4 regions of the Weizmannia sp. FSL W8-0401 genome follow, and region 4 is predicted to be linked to each of the others. Evidence: riboswitches for the same ligand, from Rfam matches in the RefSeq annotation. Region 4 holds a riboswitch; each other region holds the start of a gene.

The links. A riboswitch is a leader RNA that binds a small molecule or an ion and turns the genes downstream of it on or off. The one in region 4 is predicted to bind thiamine pyrophosphate.
Region 1: another riboswitch for thiamine pyrophosphate. It lies ahead of tenA (thiaminase II); the one in region 4 lies ahead of thiT (energy-coupled thiamine transporter ThiT).
Region 2: another riboswitch for thiamine pyrophosphate. It lies ahead of NSU00_RS11945 (thiamine phosphate synthase); the one in region 4 lies ahead of thiT (energy-coupled thiamine transporter ThiT).
Region 3: another riboswitch for thiamine pyrophosphate. It lies ahead of NSU00_RS03220 (MTH1187 family thiamine-binding protein); the one in region 4 lies ahead of thiT (energy-coupled thiamine transporter ThiT).

What each region holds. Positions count from the first base shown of each region.
Region 1 is NZ_JBBPAG010000001.1:758,614-764,615, forward strand. It holds gene istA (IS21 family transposase) at 1-309, opposite strand, end outside; gene NSU00_RS03485 (hypothetical protein) at 869-1,123, shown strand; gene NSU00_RS03490 (GH25 family lysozyme) at 1,576-2,673, shown strand; gene NSU00_RS03495 (hypothetical protein) at 2,761-3,075, shown strand; gene NSU00_RS03500 (TIGR01777 family oxidoreductase) at 3,123-4,028, opposite strand; TPP riboswitch at 4,289-4,378, shown strand; gene tenA (thiaminase II) at 4,370-5,191, shown strand; gene thiW (energy coupling factor transporter S component ThiW) at 5,231-5,749, shown strand.
Region 2 is NZ_JBBPAG010000001.1:2,422,018-2,428,019, forward strand. It holds gene NSU00_RS11930 (thiazole synthase) at 1-697, opposite strand, end outside; gene thiS (sulfur carrier protein ThiS) at 699-902, opposite strand; gene thiO (glycine oxidase ThiO) at 913-2,040, opposite strand; gene NSU00_RS11945 (thiamine phosphate synthase) at 2,024-2,629, opposite strand; TPP riboswitch at 2,760-2,869, opposite strand; gene NSU00_RS11950 (MFS transporter) at 3,139-4,365, opposite strand; gene NSU00_RS11955 (MFS transporter) at 4,487-5,872, opposite strand.
Region 3 is NZ_JBBPAG010000001.1:698,038-704,039, reverse strand. It holds gene thrC (threonine synthase) at 1-358, shown strand, start outside; gene thrB (homoserine kinase) at 355-1,275, shown strand; gene NSU00_RS03235 (ABC transporter ATP-binding protein) at 1,305-2,054, opposite strand; gene NSU00_RS03230 (ABC transporter substrate-binding protein) at 2,051-3,049, opposite strand; gene NSU00_RS03225 (ABC transporter permease) at 3,046-3,843, opposite strand; gene NSU00_RS03220 (MTH1187 family thiamine-binding protein) at 3,794-4,117, opposite strand; TPP riboswitch at 4,199-4,302, opposite strand; gene NSU00_RS03215 (amidase) at 5,081-6,002, opposite strand, start outside.
Region 4 is NZ_JBBPAG010000001.1:1,447,201-1,453,202, forward strand. It holds gene trhO (oxygen-dependent tRNA uridine(34) hydroxylase TrhO) at 1-718, shown strand, start outside; gene NSU00_RS06835 (SOS response-associated peptidase) at 1,099-1,773, shown strand; TPP riboswitch at 1,831-1,931, shown strand; gene thiT (energy-coupled thiamine transporter ThiT) at 1,980-2,570, shown strand; gene NSU00_RS06845 (MBL fold metallo-hydrolase) at 2,767-3,621, shown strand; gene NSU00_RS06850 (CBS domain-containing protein) at 3,699-4,160, shown strand; partial or broken gene NSU00_RS06855 (FAD-dependent oxidoreductase) at 4,228-5,246, shown strand; gene NSU00_RS06860 (3D domain-containing protein) at 5,460-6,002, shown strand, end outside.

The sequences.
Region 1 (6,002 bases), 690 kb from region 4:
CGTACTTTCCCCAACAATTAGTTTAGGGTAGTGCTCCATCAACCAATCATGGATCTGTGCCGAAGACACATCTGGGTTTTCACTCAGCCAAGTATGAATAATCATTTCATAAGCATCGAGCTTCTTAGTTCGAGTCTTTGTTGAGGCCTCCCACAAAGCCATTTCTTCCGGAGACTTTTCCAGATATTTATATACTGTGGTTCTTGATATACCAAGCTTTCTGGCTATTCTTCTTATCTTAAATCCTTGTTCTTTTAATTGCTTGATCTTCATGTACATTTCCCATTTGTCCACCTTTACTTCCTCCATAACAATATAAATCAAACTATATTATTATATCGTATCGAGGGAATTATTATCAGGGGAATAACGTCGATGCATTTGATAGGTGTTGCCCCTCCCCGGGGCAACACCTATCAAATGCAAAATACCTGCCCCCATATCTCAGTAAAAGTGTTCATTTTTATCTAGCAGGAATGGTCTACTTTAGTTTAGCATTCACAATCTGTTGGAATCGTTTCGGACACGTATTTTAACAGACGAGGATTTCACCCATTTAAGTAAGCCAATACAAGTAAGGTTTACTTAATGGTTATATTATAGCAAAGGATGTGATGTAAAAAAAGGTTTTTTTGAAGTTATCCACAATTTTAAAAAAGAAATTTGCAAATTCGGCTCTTTTTGACTTTGAAAGCAGAAAAAATAGATGGAAAAATTTTCTAAATGTGGATAAGTCATTTTATCATAAAACATCTAAAAATTGATGAATTTACTCTTCAGAACTGAACCTGAGCCATGTGGAATGTGTTTGCGTTTTAAATTTGATATAATGAAGAAATAAACCACCAGGCGGTGAGAGGTTTTGAGGGTGAGCCGTGAAGAATTAAAGCGGATGATTGATCAAATTCCTGAACAAGATGTCCTTGAAGTGTATGATTTTATTGAATTTTTAACCTTCAAGCGGGGAGAACAAGCACTAAACGAAAAGGAAGTTGAATATCTGGCAAAAGATGAAGAAGTTGTTCGTCAGGTTCAAAAGAGTCGCGAAGATCGGCGAAACGGACGCATTTTCAGCAAAGAACAGGGGCTTAAGTATCTTCGGAGACGTTTCAAGGAGTCTTAAGCGTGGACAAAGAGTATCGTGTATTTTGGTCACAAACTGCGCTGGACGAATTGAGCAATATTCGGGGATACCCTTCAGATGTAAAAGAAAGAAATAATATAAAAATGGATTTTTGAATTATCTACAAAACGATTAATAAAAATTAAGTCTTTTTAGTAATACTCACCAGCATCTTATCTGTTACTTACGTAAATTTCGGACAAGTGCAGTTTGCCACACATTTGTTTTTGACGAATGAAGCCTAAAAAATATGAAGCCCTGAAATGGGAAACTTTACTTTTCCAATTTCAGGGCTTCTCTCACTGAGGTGCCGAACGCCGGGATTATTTTCTATCCCGAAAATTTATCCTTATTTTCATGGTCTCGGATTGAATCCGCCATCATTCGGGCGATGACAGCCCTTATATTAAATGTTAGAATAAGGTAATCTCATATATTCATAGGGGGACAAGATGGTCAAATTTGGATTTAAGTGCGTGATCTCTTTTGTAATGGCTTTCGCTTTTGTATTCCCCACTTTTTCAAATGGTTTGTTCATCAAGGCGCATGCAACTTCCATTACTGTCAAACATGCAACCAGATCGGTGAACCTTGTTTCGAAAGCATCAAGCGCCGGCAAAAAAGTTGGCACTTTGCCCGGCAATGCACCGGTATTTGTCACCGGTTCGTCGGGCAGCTATTACCGCGTTCAATTTCAAAATAAAACGGCCTATGCGTATAAAAAATATATGGCAAACGGCAGACCAAAGGCGTGGTATACCGGCTATGCTGCTGATACAGTGTATTTGCACGACATTCGTACGGGAAAAACATTGAAAAATACGCTTTATCTCGCAACGCCGGTTACCGTTTATGCGAAACAGGGCCACTGGCTGACCATTGGTTATGCAGACGGCTATTACGGATATGCCCAAACTTACGATACCCATATTGTCCGCTACGCCAAACGGGGAATAGATTTATCATATTTGCAACCATCCGGGACAAACGGGATTGATTTCAAAAAAGTGAAAGCGGCGGGTTTTAGCTATGCGATTATAAAAGCAAGTGAGGGAACCGATTTGCCAAAAACGGGCACCGAGGATTATTTTGTCCAGGATGTTAAAGCGGCAGCCAAAGCCGGTTTAAAAGTTCATGTTTATCACATGTTTGACGCCACTTCCATAACGGCCGCGAAACAGGAAGCAGACCATTTTGCGCAGAGGCTAAGTCCTGTGAAACAACAGATTGGCTATGTTTTTGTGGATGTCGAATACGAGAATCTATCGAAAAACAAAGATACTTTAACCCGCTATGTGGATGCCTTTATCACCGAGTTGAAAAGCAAAGGATTCCAACATACTGGGATCTATACGTACTACGATTTTTACAAGAATCGTTTAAATGCATCGAAACTGCCCAAGGGGAATCTATTATGGATTGCACGTTATAACGCAACGCTCGGCATGCAGGCTGACGTTTGGCAGCATCGTAAAACAAACTGTAAGATCAACGGCGTAAAAGGAAATTTTGATTTCGATCTGACTTACAACAAGGCCATTGGCGGCTAAGGTTTTTTGTAAAAAATGGAACGGCAGATAACCAAACAGTATTTGTTTGTGTACATGATGGATAAAAATAAAACGCGGGGCATATGTATGAAATGGGTTGAAGTTCATGCGCATTTTCCGGACGTGGTGTCTGAATGGAAATGCCAGCCATTGATGACATTGAAAACGGTAATGAAGGTTGGAAAGTCTAGTAAAAGCGCGTGCAGAAAATCAAAATCGCGAATGATGTATTTTTCAGGCTGGGGTGCAAAGAAGCGTATCAGATTTCAAATGGATAGCCATGTACCTCTAGTATCTATTGAAATGAAATACAAAGACCAGGGACCTACCATCAGGATGAAACCAGGTCTCCCAACAGCGGAAGACGGCTGTTGGGAGACCTTTATTTTTATGCGCGTGTGAAGAGGGGCCCTTCTGCCGTGGCGTTCGTTGCCTGTACTTTTTTGCCCTTATGGATTTGTAAGCAAATCTTCCAAAGCTTGCCGGAGCGTCGGGAACATGAATTCAAATCCTGCCTGCATGAGGACTTCCGGGCGTACATGCTGGCCTTCAAGCACAAGGCTGCTTTTTTGCCCGAGTGCCAGTTTCAAGGCAAAAGAAGGTACGGGAAGCCAATGCGGCCGGTGTAAAACAGCACCAATGGTTTTGCCAAATGCCTTCATCGTTATAGGCGAAGGGGCAGTGACATTGACCGGGCCGCGGATGTTCTCATTTTTAATAGCAAATAAGATCGATCTTACTACGTCTGTTATATGCACCCACGAGACCCATTGATTGCCGGAACCGACTGTGCCGCCAGCAAACCATTTATACGGCAATACCATAAGGGGCAGTGCTCCGTTTTCCTTTCCAAGCACAACGCCGAATCTCAATAAGACAGTACGGATGGCATGTTTTTCTGCTTGCTTCGCATTGGCTTCCCAACCCGATACCGTCCTGCCAAGAAAATCATTTGCCCTTTGCAATGATTTTTCAGTATACACAGCATTGCGTGATGGCGGATAGATGCCGATTGCACTTGCATTGACCAGCACTGCCGGTTTGCGCGGCATGGCAGACAGGATGCGCAACATTTCATCTGTTGCGCACATCCGGCTTTCATAAATTTGTTTTTGGTGTTTGGCACTCCATCTTCCATCGTTTATGGACACGCCGGCCAAGTTGATGAATACATCCGCATTCCCTATTTCATTTTCGGGAGAAGCATCTTCCACCAGCCATTTTACATACTGCACACGATTTGCCGGCTGCTTGTCTTTCCTTGTTAAAATGACCACTTCATGCCCTTCGCGAAGAAGCATATCCGTTAATTTCCGCCCGATAAATCCGGTCCCGCCAGCGATCACAATCCTCATTTTTGCCCTCCGTTCTGCAAATTTCTCCACGGTTTGCAACTTAAGTCAGGAATAAATGGGCACGAATGATGAAAAATCAAGGTTTCCAACTCATTCGTCCTTGTTTATGGGAAAAAGCCTTCTGTGATGTTCCCGGAGCTGTCCCGATATTAAAAAGTTAATGGAAGACGACATTTTAATCAAGATTAGGATGATAAATCTCCTGTTGCACAAAATTCGGGACTATGATATGGTAAGAGTAATGAAAATGAATATTCATAATAGTCTACTAGGGGCGCCGGGTTGGCTGAGAAGTACCCTTTGAACCTGATCTAGTTCGTACTAGCGTAGGGAAGTAGGTGATGAAATTACACCTGATGATTTGTAATTTATACACCCGCTTTCCGATGGAGGGCGGGTTTTTTATTTTGAAGCTGCTTAGGGCAAAGGGAGAAACCAGCCTGCAAACCGCAATCGGTTTCCCGGTAAACAAGGAGGAATCATTGTTGAAACGATCTTTTACAGAAAGGCTATATCAAAATGTCCAGCCGATTTGGGAGAAAAACCATAACCATCCTTTTGTCGTGGGACTGGGGAACGGAACTTTAGAAAGAGATAAATTTATCTATTATTTAAAGCAGGATTACGTATATTTAGTTGAGTACGCAAAACTGTTTGCCATGGGTGTTGTGAAAGCGGGTAACCTGGACATTATGACGAGATTTGCTGCGGTTCTCCATGAATCGTTGCATTTTGAGATGGAACTGCACCGCCAATACGCTGCCGAGTTTGGCATTACACGCACGGATTTAGAAGCAACTCAACTAACGCCGGCCAATCTTGCTTACACAAGTTATATGCTGCAAGTGGCCGCCAATGGAAGCTTGGCTGAACTTGTTGCCTGCTTGTTGCCGTGTGCCTGGGATTATTGGGAAATTGGGAAACTGCTGAAATTAAATCATCGAGACACATTGGAGACCAATCCTTACAAGAAATGGATCGAAACCTATTCTTCAGAAACGTTCGGCTCCGGAACGCAGTGGTTAATTGACTTAATGGACCAACTGGCAAGCGGAAAATCAGAAACGGAACTGGCAGTCTTAGAACACCATTTCCAAATAGCCTCAAAGTATGAGTATTTATTTTGGGATATGAACGATAAAAAACAAGACTGGCCGGTCTGATTTTCATTCGCAACTAAAAAGGAGGGAGGGTTGGTTCTAATGAGAAAAACACAAAAAATAACAGCAACTGCAGTTATTGCGGCTATCACAACTGCATCCAGCAGCTTGATTTATATCCCCGTAGGTTTTGCAAAAATTTTTCCGGTACAGCATTTTGCCAACATACTCTCGGCTGTTCTGCTCGGCCCCGGTTATGCGGTTGCGCAAGCTTTTATATCCTCGCTTTTACGTAACTTGCTTGGGACAGGAAGTATTTTTGCCTTTCCGGGAAGCATGATCGGCGCGTTTTTGGCAGCTTATCTGTACGCGAAGACGAATAAGCTCATTTTTGCCTTTGTTGGGGAGGTCATGGGGACAGGCATTCTCGGTGCGCTGGCCTGTTATCCTATTGCTGTTTTCCTGCTCGGCCAAGCGTCAACGCTTTTCGGATTTATCCCTGCCTTCTTTTTAAGCTCTTTTGCAGGGGCCATTTTTGGCTATGTTTTGATAAAAGTTTTACAAAAGAATAAAGGATGGGGCAGGATGATCAATCATACCACAAGCAACCACAAGCTTTGAGCCAAGCACCGGGGAGGATTCAAGGCATTTACCACGGTACATACAGGTTGCAAGCAGCCGGTCAAAATCCATGCCAGCAAAATCAGGCTCTTGAAAACAGAGCCTGATGCTGTTGGCATTATGACGCACTCCGGCATAGTCCCATTCATTGCATGCCATTTTGCTATAATAGAAATGCCGGGCGGCGGGCCTGAAAATATCAGTTATGATTTTTGAATTGTCCTTAAGGGGAGTTATGACAAATATTGTGAAC
Region 2 (6,002 bases), 970 kb from region 4:
CAAATCCTAACCGTCCAGCTTCGATTGCTAACCTCATGGCTTTTGCCATTTTAACAGGATCAGTTGCTAGTGACACCGCCGTATTTAATAAAACGCCATCGGCACCTAATTCCATTGCCAAAGCCGCATCGGCAGGCGAACCAATTCCAGCATCCACTATAACCGGAACGACAGCTTGTTCAATGATAAAACTTAAGTTAACTGGATTAAGGATGCCTTGACCAGACCCGATTGGAGAGGCACCTGGCATAACGGCGTGACATCCAATCTCTTGAAGCTTTCTGGCTAATACAACATCGTCTGAGGTATAGGTGAGGACAATGAACCCCTCTTTTACCAATTCTTCTGTAGCTTTAAGGGTTTCAATTGGATCTGGCAGCAAAGTTTTGTCACAGCCAATGACTTCCACTTTAATCATGTCGCATAGACCCGAAGCTTTTGCCAGTTTTGCAATTCGAACCGCTTCTGCTGCTGTTTTGGCACCAGCCGTATTCGGCAACAGGGTATACTTTGAAGTGTCCAACTGTTCTAAAAAGTTCGGCTGATTTGGTTCAAAAATATTCATCCGCCGAACGGCAAATGTAAGGATTTCCGTTTTCGAAACTTCAACCGCTTCTTTTTGGATTTCATAGCTTGGATATTTTCCAGTTCCAAGCAATAAACGAGAATGAAAGGATAATGGACCAATTTTTAACATATCATCCGCCTCCTACAAAATGGACAATTTCAATTCGATCTTTATCAGATAATCTAGTACGCTGGTGTTCTGTCCTTGTTAATATCTCTCCGTTGATTTCGACAACGACGACTTTATCATGAATTTCGTAGTATTTAAGTAAATCTGTGACAAATACAATCTGTTCTGGTAATGAAACGGACTCACCATTTATTGTAATAACCATTATAGACCTCCTAATGAACCTTTTGCTTGTTTCGATCAATCCTGAAAGCGGAGAGAAGCGTATCATCTGGATGGCCTTCCAATAAATCAGCTATCAGTTGACCAGTAACCGGGCTTAATAAAATACCGTTACGGTAATGCCCCGCTGCAATAAACAATCCCTTCTTAAACGGATGTTCTCCTATGTACGGGAGGCCATCCCCTGTTTGCGGCCGAACACCTGCCCATGCTCGTTCCCACTTGGCATCTTTTATTTGGGGAACCAATTGGATCGCTCTCTCTACTAATGAAGCAATTCCCCCAAGCGTCACTTTTTTATCAAACGTATTTTCTACCTGGGTAGCACCAATAAAGATTTCACCATTCCGCTTTGGTACAAAGTAGCATCTCTTATCGGAAAAAATCGTTCTCTTCAGGATAGGGGTATCAGATTTAACGGAAAAGCATTCGCCCTTTACCGGATAAACCGGCATGTCTATCCCTGTATCCTTCATCAACTGTGCTGACCATGCTCCCGTTGCAAGGACAACCTGATGGCAATGGATGTCACCGGAAGTCGTTTTAACCCCAATGACACGTTCCCGTTCATAGATGAACGAGAGGACTTCCGTGTTTTCAAGAATTTCCGTTCCAAAATGAATCGCTGCCTTTGCAAAGGCCTTCGATAAGGTTGCCGGCATGACGTGGCCATCATTAGGAAGATACATGCCACCAACGATGTTAGAGGAGAGGGACGGCTCCATTTCCAAACATTCATGAGAATCAAGCCACTTTATGGCTGGATCCCAATTTTGCTGGAAGGTCACCTGTTTTTTTACTTCCTCTGCGATAGCATCGGTTTCGGCAATTTTTATGATCCCTTTTTGGTCAAACTCTATATCGATTCCAGTCATTTCATACAGTTCGTTTGCAAGTTCAGGAAACATAGCTTGGCTTTTTAAAGCGAATTGGAACAGTGGACCGTCTTGTTCTATCTCCGCTTGTGCCGCAAGCATTCCCGCTGCCGCACTAGAGGCTTCACATGCTAATTGTTTCTTCTCAATTATGGCTACTTTTCTTCCTCTTTTTGAAAGTTGATAGGCGATAGAACTTCCGTTAATTCCGCCGCCTATCACGACAACATCAAATGTACGCGTCAATTTTTCCATCTCCATTTATTAAGGCATTGTAGTAATCCTTAACTGCTGATAAAGGATCACGAGCCTCAAGTATTCCTGACATGACGGCAATCCCTTTTGCACCAGCGTGAATAACACTTTGGGCATTTTCTGGCGTTATACCGCCAATCGCAATCACCGGTATGTCTAGTTGTGCCACTTTGGCTAATTGTTTTAGCCCCTTGGGTATCTTTCCGGGCTTTGAGCCGGAAAAAAAGATGTGGCCGAACAAGACGTAATCCGCACCATCCCGATTGGCTTTTACGCCTTCACGATAGGAATGAATCGATCGGCCAACTTTAAGAAAGGGAAACATGGTTTTGACAATCGAAGTTTCCAAGCTATGAAAGGCTAGCTGAACACCAGCTGCTTTCGCTGCCAAAGCGACATCTACCCGGTCATTAATGATCATTTTGGATAGGGGAATGTTTTGCGCTAGATACTCAATTATCTGGTAAAGTTCCCGTGCCGTTTTTTGTTTTTCCCGTATGTGGATGGCCGTTACGAACGGGTGAATATCGGTTAATATTTCATGTAACTGTGCAACGGGCATTTTGCCATTCGAGATCACATGTAATTCTTTAATACCGTTAGAAATTTAGCTCACCTCCTTGGAAAATTTCCACATAAATGAACCTAATGAAAAACAAAAAAGCCACTTTCTTCGGTAAGAAAATGGCTGATGATTTGAAAAGAAATCAAATATCCTGTTTCCACTTTCCTACGCTGGTATTACCCAGATCAGGTTCATAAGAGTCCCGAAGTATACTTCGATCTCAGCCTTTTAAAAAAGGCACCTCTAGCGGATGACTTCGTGTATTAAATTGTAAATATTGCCTATAGTTTAATAATACCACATATCTAGAAAAGGTCAACAATTTATATAGGCAGTTTGTCTTCTTCCATGCCCGGAAATAACTGTAGTAGACAAAGGCAGGTCCCGTGAAGCAAAATGTCTCGATAGAACATCGAGTCTTTTTTCAAGTATATGATAAAATCATCAAGTCCCCTGTCTTCCGGTCTGGCATTGAGTTGAGAAACTTCAAATGCACCGTGCAAAAACCTTATTACTCAATTATGTTAACTAGAAAATCGTTCCTTCTCCGGGTTCATTTTTCTTATAGACCGATCTAATAGTGGAATGAGGGCAACAAGGATAAAGCTTATTCCGCCAACTGTAGCAACCATTTTATATCCAAAAATCTCAGCCAAAGGAACTGCCATCACCTGACCAATGGGGATTGTAATAAAAGCTCCTAAGTCATCAAAAGCAAGTACCCGTGAAAGTTTATCACGTGGAATCGCTTGCTGTAATGTTGTATCCCAGCCGATTCCAGAGATCGTTTGTCCAACCCCCGCGATTGCTGTAACAATTAATAAATAAGGTAATGCGAATCCTTGGCCAAGGACGATCAGAGGTATTCCACCGAAAGCAACGGCAATCAAACTGTCCCGAAGAGGATACCGGAGTTGTAATTTCAGCATCACTAGACTAGCTATAAGAAGACCCACTGCTTTTATACTTAATGTTAGACCCCATCCAGTTGAACCAATGGTATTTTTAGCAATAATGGGTCCAAGCACTTGCCACACACCCATTTGGACTGCATTTATTAAAGCAAAAGCTCCCGTTATTAACCAAATCCAACGACGCCTTCGAAAGTAACTCCACCCCTCGCGCATTTCGTGCATGAACGAAGTTTTCGAAACAACAGGATGTGAAGGAATATGAACTCTACTCATAAAAATAGAGGCGATAAAAAAACTAATCGCATCAATTGCAATCCCCCATCCTCCTCCGAAAATTGCTACTAAAGTCCCTGCAAGAGCAGGACCAACAATTTTAGATGCACTCCGTGATAAATTTAACAGTGAATTAGCTTGTTTGATATGTTTTCTTTCCACCAATTCAGGGATAATACCTCGCATTGCAGGGGAAGTAAAGGCTCCTAATATACCATTTATAATTGCCAATGGGAAAATCGTATATGGATTTCCGCCTGCAAGGACGATAATGGCAATCCCCATTTGAGAACATCCGGAACCGAGGTTACTTAGGCGTATTAATTTATCTCGTCTGTAACGATCAGCAATACTGCCGCCGATAACCAGCATCAAAATATTAGGGAGAACCGCAGCCGCAAGTATATACCCCAATAGATGTTGGCCCTGCTTAACTTGAAGAATTGCAAAAGCAAGAGAAACAGGAGTCATCGCACTTCCGAATAAAGAGACTGTTTGCCCTAAGAAAAACCACTTGAACTTTTCACTAAGTGATAAAGTATTAAATATTGACTGATTTCTCAAGGCGAGCCCTTCTTTCAATTGTTATCGGATAGGACCCCTTTGTATGAGACTTTCTTTTGGTAAATGTCTGATCACTTTTCCAGCCATCAATATTCTGCTTGCCTGTATATTCTTTTTCATTTTAAAGGTGGACCCTGGTTTTCCCAAACAGTTGCGGTTCAGATAGACTCTCTATATTTTCGAGCGAACGTCCTGTCGTTTTTGGCGCCAGTAGTGCGATATCCAATACGACAATCAGCATTGCTATTGCAACAATAATAAACATCGCTGTTGCACCTTCATTTTCCAGTACCGGGAGCAGCATAAACGGCATAAGGCCGCTCATAATACGGCTGATGCTGTATGCCATTCCGGTAGCACTCGCACGGATTTCAGTTGGAAAGATTTCCGCCTGCAGTACGTGGAAAGCATTTGAAAAGATATTGCTGCAAAGTGTATAGGCAAATCCAAATACAATGACCAGAAAAGGCGAACCGCCGATTCCAAATAAAACGCCAAATACACCCATACAAACAGCGGAAAAGCACACCAGCCATTTACGGTCCATTTTTTCGATAAGCGGAACAGAAAGTAATGATCCGAGCGGGTAGCCGATAAATGACAAGGCGATATACTCCAGTGAATGCGTGACAGTGTAGCCTTTTGATGCGAGTACAAGCGGCGCAAGCGTCCCAAAGCCGTAGTAGCCAATCGTTTGGAAAATTTGAAAAATGTAAAGCATGACCGTACTTTTCCATAATCTTTTTTGAAAGACAGCACTCAAAGTACTTCCCTTTGGCATTTGGTCTGCAGGCTCAGGTTGTAATTTTGAAACCATCCCGGCCTCTTTCTTTCCTTTCTGAAATCTCTCCAGTAATGCAACTGCTTCCTGCATTCTTCCTTTAGTGGCAAGCCAGCGCGGAGATTCCGGAAGCGTACGCGCCGCCATCAAGACGAAAACACCCCCTGCCGCCCCAAGCAGGAACACCCATCTCCATCCATCCAATCCCATGGGGCTTAAAGGCACAAGGACACGGGAAAGAAATCCTTCAACAGGAACGGCGAGAAAACCAAGCGTATACGCCCAGGCAATATATTTCCCGCGTTTTACCGACGGAATCAATTCGCTTAAATATGTATCACATAACGCCGGCTGCGCGCCCAGACCCATTCCTGCCAGGAACCGGAAAAAGATGACCGTGACGACATTCGGGCTAAAGGCAATGAAAATAGTAAAAAGACTATAAATGCCGATATTTAGCATAAAAGCCCGCTTTCTGCCGTAACGGTCTGCAATATGGCAAAGGAAAATAGCCCCGATAAACATCCCCAAAAAGCTGGAGCCCAGCAGCAAAGGCATGAGCGAAGCCGAGACATGAAATTCTTCACCTAATACACTGGAGAGCACACCTGCAAGAAATAACTCAAAAAACTCGAAAAATAATCCCATTCCAATTACCGCGGTTGCCCGTTGTTGCACTTTTCCTACTGACAGCCTGTCCAACTGATGTCCGATCGTCTGATTCAACGGTCATACCTCCCTGAATTGTCATTTTCTTTAGCTGAATGAAACTTCAACTTAATTGAAGCGGTTGCTAATATTGTATGGATTTCTAACATTGCAAAAATTAAATATCTCTATATTAGTATTTTTTATT
Region 3 (6,002 bases), 750 kb from region 4:
CGCCACCGCGATCCGGATCGGCAACCCGGCAAGCTGGAAACTGGCCGTCAATGCCCGCGATGAATCAGGCGGCGTGATCGACTTGGTGTCAGACCCAGAAATTCTTGATGCGTTCCGGCTGCTCGCCCGCAATGAAGGGACGTTCGCCGAGCCGGGTTCATGTGCGTCCATCGCCGGTGTCATCAAGCAGGTCAAAACGGGACAGATCAAAAAAGGGAGCAAAGTGGTTGCTGTCCTGACCGGAAACGGGCTTAAAGACCCGCAAACCGCCATGTCCCAAGTCGAAGTCCGGCCTGCCGTGCTGCCGGCAACGGAAGAAGCCGTGACAGATTATCTTTCGAATGTGATCCATGTATGAACAGGCTGGTTATCCGTGTACCCGCAAGCACGGCAAATCTCGGGCCCGGATTTGATTCAGTCGGCATGGCGCTCAACCGTTTCTTAACGCTTGAAGTGTGCGGCAGCAAGGAATGGGTTTTTGAACAAGTATCGCCCCTTTTGCCGCCGCTTCCGGAAGACAGCGACCCTTTTATCTTAAAAATTGCGCGGCAGGTTGCGGATTTATATGGCAGCCGGCTGGCCCCGTGCAAAGTCATTGTTGACAGTGAAATTCCGCTTGCCCGCGGGCTTGGCAGCAGCGCCTCAGCCGTTGTAGCCGGCATTGAACTTGCCAACTTTGCCGGAAATCTCGGGCTTTCGCTTGCGGAAAAGCTGGACATTGCCTCGCGGATCGAGGGGCATCCGGATAATGTCGCGGCATCCCTGTTCGGCGGGCTCGTTGTTTCAGCCGAGCGCGGGGACGGACGGTTTGAAGTCATGCCGTTTTTTGACATCATGGCGGATTTGCTCCTTTTTATTCCCGATTATGAGCTGAAAACGGAAGATGCGCGCAGAGTGCTTCCTGATTTTTATGCGCGGAAAGAAGCGGTAAAAGGGAGCGCGGCCAGCAACCTTTTTATTGCGGCGCTCATAAGTGGCCAGTACGAACTGGCTGGAAAGATGATGGAACAAGACCGTTTTCACGAGCCATACCGGACAAAATTGATCCCCGAATTTTTGGAGATCCGCAGGCTGGCCAAATCACTCGGCGCATACGGGACGGTCATTAGCGGCGCCGGCCCGACGGTTATTTCGCTCGTACCGTTCGAAGAGGCAGAGGCCATGGCAGAAACGATCCGCGCCCATTTCCCGCATGTGCTGGTTGAACCGGCCAAAGTTGACCGCACCGGCCTTTCCGTCGAAAAATATGCAGCATCCAATATGCTGAACTTGTAAAAAAGGTTTGGAGCCTCTCCAAACCTTTTTTATTTCCCCAAAAATGAGGCAAGCTCTCTTAACAGTTCATCTTTGTCTTTTTTCAACACATCCGAAGAGAGCATCTCCCATTTCCGCGGGCGCGGCAAATGCACCTTCAATTCGTGGATGATGACGGACGGCTGCTGCGACATGACAAAAACACGGTCCGATAGCAGCACGGCTTCATCAAGATCATGGGTAACCATAAGAATCGTCTGATTTCCTTTCTCCCATGATTCAAGCAGCCAGCGGTGGACATCCATTTTTGTAAAAGCATCGAGTTTTCCGAACGGTTCATCCAGCAGCATAACCGGCTTTTCACATAAATACGTGCGCAAAAAGCTGATCCGCTGCCGCATGCCGCCCGAGAGCGAGGCGGGATAGTGGCCGGCGTAATCTTCAAGGCCAAACTGCCGGAGTACCTCCATCCCCCGCAAAATTCGTTCCCGTTTCCGCACCCCTTTTATTTCAAGCGGTAGGACAATGTTTTGCAGTGCCGTCCGCCAGGGCAGAAGCAAATCCTGCTGCGGCATGAAACCGGCGGCATCCTGAACCCCGTCCGGTTTGCCGCCAAGCATCACTTTGCCGCCATCCGCCTTTTCAATCCCGGCAATGATATTTAACAGCGTGCTTTTTCCGCACCCGCTCGGCCCGATAAAAGCGCAGAACTCACCTTTTTGGATCGTTGCGGAAATGCCGTCGAGCACTTTTTTCCCTCCAAATGTTTTCGTAATGTCTTCCAATTGCAAATACGTCATGGCCGGTTTGGAAGAAATTCGTTTGTGTAGGCAGCCTTGATGTTAATTTTTTTCTTAATGACTTTATGGTCATAAAGGAAGTCCATATAACGGCGCCACACTTCTTCCTTCTGTACCCCCCATTCCGCGGCATCGTCCTGGTACTTCGTGCTCAGCCACTTCTGGCTGGCGCGGACAAGCCCTTTATTTGTATCCGGCACGTCCTGAATCAGGATATCGGCAGCCTGTTCCGGGTGCTTGATCGCAAATGTATAACCTTGCGCCGCAGCCTTCATAAAAGATTTGACAAGGGTTTTATCCCCTTTGGCCAGTTTTTCGCTTGTAATGATGACCGGGCTGTAATAATCAAGCGCAGGGTCGAGATCTTTGACCATGATAAGATTCAGTTTTTTCCCGTTCCGCTCTGCCTGGATGCCGTCCCAGCCGTAATAAATCCATTCAAAATCCGCTTCACGTCCGATTGATTTGAAAAAATCCGTCTGGCCGAGCACGATATTTTTTACTTTGCTGTAGTCGGCGCCGTATTTTTCCATGACCGTTTTGATGACAGCTTCTTCAGACGGCGAACCCCAGCCGCCGTAGCGTTTACCTTCAAAATCTTTCGGAGAAGTGATGTTGTCTTTTTTCAAAGAAGCAAAGCCGGAAGTATTGTGCTGGATGATCGCGGCAATGGATACAATCGGGATTCCTTCCGTCCTTGCCGTGGTGACATTTTCCTGATAGCTGATCCCGAAATCCGCTTTCCCGGAGGCCACCATCTGTTCAGCCGTGATATTGTCTCCCGGCTGGATAATTTTCACATCTAGGCCCTGCTTTTGAAAATAATGTTTTGTTTTAGCCACATACAGGCCGGTATGATTGGTGTTCGGAAACCAGTCCAGCACAACCGTCACCTTTTGCAACGCTTTTTTGCTGCTGTCCTTCTGCCCGCTGCCGGCACATCCGGCAGCAAGCAGCAACATGGCCGCCTGCAACATGATTAAAATTTTCTTCATTGATGATCTTCCTTTCGATATACCCATGGTGCGGATAGCCTTTGCAAACATTCAACAGCGCCGTATAAAAGAAATGTGAGCCCAATGATGACAGCGGAGATGGCAAACAAGCGGGCAGTCATAAAAGATTTTGTCGCCCTTGTCAGCATGACGCCGAGCCCTTCGCTTGCGCCGAGCCACTCACCGATAATGGCACCCATCACACTATATGTAACGGCAATTTTTAAACCTGAAAAAAAGTAAGGGAGCACAGCCGGAAATTTGACTTTCATGTAAATTTGCCCTTTTGAAGCATGCATGGTCTTTAACAGTTTCACCAAGTCATCATCCACCGTTTGAAACCCTTCCAGAATGCTCAATGCCAGCGGGAAAAAGCAGATTAAAATGACCACAATAACTTTTGACTGGAGCCCGAATCCGAACCAGACGATGAAAAGCGGCGCAATCGCCACAATCGGAATTGTTTGCGAAACGACTAGTAGCGGCCGGACCAGCATCCGGAAAACGGGAACCATATCCATAAAAACGGCAATCGCTGCGCCAATCATAATGGAAAAGGCAAGCCCGATCAATACTTCTTTTGCAGTTTGCCAAATATTGGGCCAAACCATCCATTGCAGATTTTTCAATTCCTGCCATACTTCCGTCGGTTTTGGCAGCATCCATTCACTGATATGAAAGCCGGCCGTTACCCCTTGCCAGACGAAGAGCAAAAAAATGAGCCAGGCAGCCGTGAGCGCCGTGTTAACGAACCGGCTGCGGCGCTTGTTCGCGATATTTTGCAATTTTTTCATCCATTGTCACCCCGGTGCTTGGCCGGTAATGGATTTTGATCGATGTGATGACATCAATCGCACCGGCTTGGACGCAAGCATCCTGCGCTTTTTTGATGATCCCAAGCAGTTCGTCAAGATCGCCTTCCATCGTCGTTTCCATTGCCCCGACTTCATAACGTACGCCGGCGTTTTGAACAACTTCGATCGCACGGTCGACGACACCGTATAAGTCATCACTTTTAATATGCGGAACAACTGAAAAAGAAACCGTTACTTGATTCGATTTTTCCATCAAATTTTCCTCCTTTTTTTCAAATAAAAAAGCTTTCATTGCATGCGCAAGAAAGCCTGTCCATCCAAAACATGCCGAAACATGCTTCAATATGAGACTCCCTACGCTGGCATTATCCAGATCAGGTGAAGGGTCGATGCAAAACGGCATCCTCTCAGCCAAAACCGGCTCCCCTGCTTTTTTTCTTGTAATTTTATTGTAACATGAAAACCATCCTTTTTGGCAAAAAATTTTCAATACGATGGTGCGGTGCGCAAGCCAGCCATTGTCTGCCTGGGTAAAGAATCACCCTGGGACGGCAAGGCTTCTATGTTAAGGTAGACGGGTTTTTTGGCGGACTTTCTTAACGTAGAACGGTTCTACGTTAAGAAAGTGGGACTTTTGGACGACCTTCCTTAACATAGAATGGCTCTACGTGAAGGAAGCTGACTTTTGCGCGAACTTCCTCAACATAGAACGCCCCTACGTTAAGATAGCATGTCTTTTTTTCGGACTTCCTTAACATAGAGCGGCTCTACGTTAAGATAGCGGAACCTTTTGACGGCCTTCCTTAACGTAGGACGCCTCTACATTAAGAAAGCATGACTTTTTGGCGGGCTTCCTTAACATAGAACGCTTCTACGTTAAGATAGCATGTCTTTTTTTCGGACTTCCTTAACATAGAGCGGCTCTACGTTAAGATAGCGGAACTTTTTGACGGCCTTCCTTAACATAGAACACCTATACATTAAGAAAGCGGGCTTTTTTAGTGGCATTCTTTAACATAGAACGCCCCTACGTTAAGATAGCGGGGCTTTTGGGCAGCCTTCCTTAACGTAGGACGCCTCTACATTAAGAAAGCATGACTTTTTGGCGGGCTTCCTTAACGTAAGATGACACTGCTAAGATAGGCACGTAAAAACTACTGCCTTCCTTAACGTAGACGTTCCGACCCGTGCGTAAGTAACGCCTCTTATTCATGCTTTAAAGGCAAGGGTTTCCCTGCATGCCAACCCAAAGTTCCGACTGTTCAAGCGCATATGCGACATCCAGCAGCCAGTGTTCATTTCCTTTCGGCGCAACCAGCTGTACCCCTAAAGGAAGCCCGGCCGCTGTTACATGAACCGGCAGGCTGATCGCCGGCTGCCCGGTTAAATTAGCGAGCTGCGTAAACGGGGAAAACGTTAAGCTCGGTTCAAACATATCATAGACAAGTGCCTGCTGCTTTTCTTTCGGGAGCCCGGTAACACCAAACAAACGATCCCGCTCTTTCCCTGTCTGGGTAAGTTCCCCGATTTTCGGTGCCGGAAACGCGGTTGAAGGCGTGAGATACAGGTCATAAGTCTCATGGAAAGCAGCCATTTGTGCTGCAGCTTTATCCCACTCCGCAAGACTCTTTGCGTATTCCGCCGCCGTGACATTTTTCCCGGCAGCATACAAGACCCACGAAACCGGCTCCATATCTTTTTCCGTAAGCGGGCGTCCAAGTGCGCTTTCCAAATCCGAAAGTTCCGCCGCCATTTCCCCGCAGTTCATTAAATAATAGTTTTCCATCAGCCGCCTGCCGTCAACACCGTTCTTGGCTTCTTCCACGACATAGCCCTCCTGTTCCAGCCATTTTGCCGTTTTATAGACAGCCTGTTTTGCGTCGCGGCTGACAGGCGTCCCAACCGGCGATTCAACCGAAAACGCGATCCGATATTTTTTCGTTCCGCTCCGCTTTAGTTCCTGTACATATCCCGGAAAAAGCGGCGTTTGAAAAGCAGCGGCGGGTTCCACAGTTTGCAGCACATCGAGGAGCGCTGCGCTGTCTCTGATTGTTTTTGCCAGCACGAAGTCAATGGCCGCCCCTTGCCATTGCCGTCCACGTCCCGGCCCGACTGGTGTCCTTCCCCTTGTCGGCTTT
Region 4 (6,002 bases):
GTTTAAAAAAATGCACGTCCGCCCGCGCAAGGAGCTTGTTACGCTGCGGCTTGAAAAAGACATCAATCCGAATGAAAAAACGGGGAAATATTTGTCTCCGAAAGAATTTCGCGAGGCGCTGCTGGCTGAAGATACCGTCGTACTGGATGCGCGCAATGACTATGAGTATGATCTCGGGCATTTCCGCGGGGCATTGCGCCCGGATATCCGCACTTTCCGCGAACTGCCGGAATGGGTGCGCGAACATAAGGATCAATTAAAAGGCAAAAAAATTGTGACGTATTGCACCGGCGGCATCCGTTGTGAAAAATTTTCGGGCTGGCTGCTGGAAGAAGGGTTTGAAGATGTCGGCCAACTGCACGGCGGGATTGTGACATACGGAAAGGATCCGGAAGTGCAGGGAGAGCTGTGGGACGGCAAACTGTATGTATTTGACGAACGGATTTCCGTTCCGGTCAACCGAAAGGAACATGTCGTTGTCGGCCGGGATTATTTTACGGGGGAACCGTGCGAACGTTATGTCAACTGCGCCAACCCAGCCTGCAACAAGCAATTTTTATGCTCGGAAGAAAATGAACATAAATATATGCGGAGCTGCTCGCATGAATGCCGCACCGTGCCAAATAATTTATATGTAAAAGAACACGGCCTTACACCGGAAAAAGTAGCTGAACGGCTGCGCCGGATCGAAGAAGAAGACGCGGCGTTAAACCGGTAACCGGCGCGGCTTTTAACCTTACGATTCGGAAAGCGGATGGTGAAAAAGGGGATGGAAACCGTGCTCGCTCCCTGCCGGAACGATTCCTTGCTTCGGAAACGGCATTTTCTTGAAAGAAACAAGGCCTAAAGAGCGGAATGTGAAAAAGAGAAGAAAAACCGGGAACTGCTGCAAACATCCCAGCTCGGGGGCAGGGTTAACAAGCGGTGCGTTCCGGAACAGAGAAAGGATTTGGTGCAACTGGGCCAAATCCTTTTTATCTGCCTGTTTTTTGTGTAAAATGGGGAAAAATGGGCATCTTTGCCGCTTCATACGCGGTATGGCAGAGGATGAAAATCAGCGGGCAATATTTTCAGGATAGAAAGAAAGGCGGGATTTGGATGTGCGGGAGGTACACGTTAACGGCATCTGTAAATGAATTGGAAAAAAGGTTCCATGCCAAAGCTTCTTTTTCAAGCAGTGAATATGCCAAAAGTTATAATGTCGCGCCTTCGCAAATGGTGGCTGCCGTGATCAGCGCCCATGGGCAGTACAGACTCGGTTTTTTAAAATGGGGCTTGATTCCTTCCTGGGCAAAAGATCCGAAAATCGGGCATAAGATGATCAATGCCAGAAGCGAAACCGTATTTCAGAAACCGGGTTTCCGGGAGGCAGTGAAAAGGCGGCGCTGCCTCATTCCGGCCGATTCTTTTTTTGAGTGGAACCGAAAAGACGGCACCCGGGCGCCGATGCGGATCAGTCTTAAGAACAGGGGCATTTTTGCGATGGCCGGGCTTTGGGAAAAATGGATGGACCAGGAAGGGAATCCGGTCTTTACTTGCACGATTTTAACGACAAAGGCGAACAGGATGATGGCAAAAATTCACGACCGGATGCCGGTGATTTTACGCAGGGAAGATGAAGAAAAATGGCTGGACACATCGGTCACTGAGGCGGGCCGGCTGTTGCCACTCCTTTCGCAGTATGATGCAGACCTAATGGAAATGTATGCCGTATCTGAACGCGTCAATTCGCCGAAAAACAATTTTCCAGAGCTGTTATTGCCAAAAAATTAAATTTTTTGTTGAAATGTTGTGGCAAAAAGTTTATCATAAAGGTGACAATTTCATGAACGTAACCACAGGGGGAGCGTTAAGCTGAGAGTGAACGCCATGTTCTGACCCTTTGAACCTGTCCGGTTAATGCCGGCGTAGGGATGTGGAATTTCTTTTGTCCTCCCATGGTTCGTTATGTTCATGCATACCAAAAGGGGGATTTTTTTATGGGCAAATTAAGTTTACAGGCTATGATTGAAGCGGCTATTTTTGCGGCGTTCGCGCTCGTGTTGGACTTATTGCCGTCCATTAAGGTGACGTCCGCGATTTCTCTGTCGTTTGCCATGCTGCCGGTTTTTGTAGTCGCTTTTCGCTGGGGATTTAAAGCAAGTGTTGCTTCGGGATTTATTTGGAGCTTGCTGCAGATCGTCACCGGTGATGCAAATGATATTCTCAACCCGATTCAGGGCATCATGGAATATCCGGTCGCTTTTTCATTCATCGGGTTTGCCGGGCTTTTTCGGCCGCTTATCGAAAGAAGCTGCCGCCATGCCAAAAGGGGCACGATGACTTTTTGGATATGCCTTTCTGTTCTTGCCGGCAGTTTCGCCCGCTATTTCTGGCATTTCGTGGCCGGCGTGTTTTTCTGGGGTTCCTATGCGCCTAAAGGGCAGTCGGCGTTTCTCTATTCTTTCATCACGAACGGCGTCACGATGATTGGCAATGGCATTTTATGCGCAGCTGTTGCGGCGATCCTCTTTAATGCCGCCCCGCAGCTGCTGACAAAATACCGCAATCAGCACAGGCATGCGGCGTAAAAGCAACTTGAAAACGGCAAGGCAACTGCGCCTTGCCGTTTTCACTTCAGGCAGGAGGCTTTATGGAAACAGGCGCCTTGTAAAGCCGGAGTTCGGTTTCACCGCTTTTTCAGTTGATCATGGCCGGCAGAACGGGTAATGGCCGTAAGAAACGGGAAAGGATAAAAAGAAGGAATAATGAAAGAAAGGGGATTTTATGGATAAAGACATTCATCACCCGTTTGGCCGCCGGATCATCCCGATGACTTCGATTGAAAGCGGAACAGGCAGGGAATTGCTGCCGGATATCTATTGCTTTACCATCCAAATTGTAAATGTGTGTCTGATCGGCAGGGCCGGAACCGGTACATTTGTCCTCGTGGATGCCGGCATGCCGGGTTCCGCCGGCGCGATATTTTCAGCCGTGCGGGAACGCTTCGGGGAAAAGGCAAAACCAAAAGCGGTTTTACTAACGCATGGCCATTTTGACCACGTGGGTGCGATTGCGCCATTATTGGAAAAATGGGACGTGCCGGTTTTTGCACATCCATTGGAGCTGCCCTATTTAACCGGGCGTGAAACGTATCCGGATCCCGATCCGACTGTTGAAGGCGGCCTGCTGGCGAAGATTTCCATGATATATCCGAATGAACCAGTTGATCTTGGCAAGGCTGTCCAACCCCTTCCCGAAGACGGGACGGTCCCGTTTCTGCCGGGCTGGAAATGGATCCATACGCCCGGCCATTCGAACGGGCATGTATCGTTCTTCAGGGAAGCAGACAACGTGTTGATCGCGGGGGACGCATTTATCACCGTCAGACAGGATGAATTTTGGAAAGTGCTGGTGCAAAAGCAGGAAGTAAACGGGCCGCCGCGCTATTTTACAAACGACTGGAAGGCGGCAAAACGCTCAGTTGAAAAATTGGCTGCCTTAAAGCCGGAAACTGCTCTTTGCGGCCACGGGATCCCGATGTCCGGCGCCGGCTTGCGGGAAGGGCTTGAGGCCCTTGTCTCCGGATTTGATGAAATCGCGCTCCCGGATCACGGGAAGTACGTGGATGGCGCACAATAGGCGGTTTCTTCATTGCTTCCTTCCCCGCAAAGGTTTACAATAATTTGTAAATGGATGGATAAAAAGGAGCGAGAAAATTGGAAGTCAAAGATTTTATGATCCGCGATGTCATTACGGTAAAAAAAGAGACGACGATCCGGGAACTGTTAAAGGTGCTTGCCCACCACCGGATCGGCGGCGTACCGGTCGTGGATGCGGAAGGAAAGCTGCTCGGCATGGTCAGTGACGGGGATGTCATCCGCTTTTTGCAGCCAAAGGCACGGACCGTTTACGATTTTTATATTACGATCGTGGTAAATGAGCAGGAAGACTTTAATGAAAAATTGGTGCACAGCCTGGACTTCCCGGTGGAAAAGATTATGAAACGGCGGGAACTGTATACGGTAAGGCCTGAAGACGATTTTGAAAATGCGCTCAGGATTCTGGCAAAACACCATTTTAAAAAGCTTCCGGTCGTCAATCAGGCAGGGCGTGTTGTCGGCGTCATCTCAAGAGGCGATATCATGCGCCAGATTACGGATAAATTGCTCAACAGCTAAATCGCAATGTTTAGACCGGCCTCCCCGGGGAAGACTATACATAACAGTCTTTCGGGGAGGTCAAATCATGAACGGAACTTCAATGCCGCAATCTCCTGAACCGTTGTGGCGCAAAACGGTCACGATGCCGCAATTTCCATCGTTAACGCAGGATATGGAAGCCGATGTGGCCGTTGTGGGTGCCGGAATGGCCGGGATTGTAACTACCTATTTGCTGGCAAACGAAGGGTATAAAACGATCCTGTTTGATGCCGGATCCATTGCAAATGGCACAAGCGGGCATACGACGGCAAAAATCACCGCACAGCACGGGCTCATTTATGATGAATTGATCCAGCATATAGGAAAAGAAAAAGCATCCCTTTATTACAAAGCAAACGAAACAGCTGCATCGTTCATTGAACAAACGATCCTGAAGCACGGGATCCGCTGTGATTTTTCGCGGCAGGATGCCTTTCTCTATACCAATTCCGATGCATATATTGAAAAACTGGAAAAAGAAATGCAGGCGTATGAAACCCTCGGCATCCCGGGAGAATGGATCGGTTCGCTGCCGGACGGGATTCCCGGGAAAAAAGCGGTGAAAATGGCCGGGCAGGCACAGTTCCATCCGCTTTCGTACTGAAAAGCACTGATTGAATATTTAATGGACAAAAATGTCCCGATTTTTGAACAAACCACTGCGAAAGATATCGATTTTGGCAGCCCATTAAAAATCAAAACGGAAAAAGGGCATACCATGACGTGCAAATACATTTGCATCTGTACACACCTGCGAATACCGACGTTGCCAGGCAGCTCGTCAAAGGAAAACTTGACATGCGGGATCAATCTTTAGATGCGTTAAAAAATGACGAAGGGGCCGTTGTCCGTATTAACGGAAAGCGGGCAGGCGCCTACAAAGACTAGGACGGGAACCTCTATCTGGTCGATACGACATGTACCCATATGGGCTGTGAAGTGAAATGGAACTCGGGAGACCGCACATGGGACTGCCCGTGCCACGGTTCGCGGTTTGCTTGTACAGGCGAAGTGGTAGAAGGGCCGGCGAAAGAACCGCTGAAAAAAATCGATCAACAGGACTAAAGTGCTGCAAACACCGCCGCAATTCGACGGTGTTTTTCTGCTTCTATGCGCGAATTCGTGACTTTATGCCTATGTTACAAATTTTTCACTGGATTACAAAGAAGCGTTTTTGTGTAACCAAATCAACATTTTGCCGTTATCCGCCTGTTAAATCCGTGTGTTAGGATTTACGGTGTTGGCACAAAAGCCGGCAAAAAGAGGAGGTTACAATTTATGAAAAAAGCAGTATCAGCACTTGCAGCTGCGGTGACAATCACAAGCGTAATGGCTGTCAATGCACAAGCCGCAGCGCCGGATACTTATACCGTAAAACCGGGGGATACACTTTGGGGGATCTCTCAAAAATATAATACATCCGTTAAAACATTAAAACAAAATAACCAACTTTCCACCGAAATGATTTATCCTTCACAAAAGTTAACCATTTCCCCGAAAAACGTTTATGTCGTTAAAGCCGGTGACACGCTGTCGGATATCTCGAAAAAATACGGCGTGCCGGTTGAACAAATAAAAGAATGGAACGATCTGTCATCGGATGTCATTTTCCCGCATGATCAAATCGTGATTCGTTCCAATCCGAACAGCAAAGTGACAGTAAAAGAACGTGCAGCGGAAGTTTCCGTCCAGCCGCAAACAAACACGGAAAATGCAAAAGTGGACGTGAAAAAGCCGACCGTGCACGTGGAATCTTCCAAAGAGGCGGCTCCAAAACCGCAGGGAAAAACGATGACCGTCACCGCGACCGCTTATACAGCC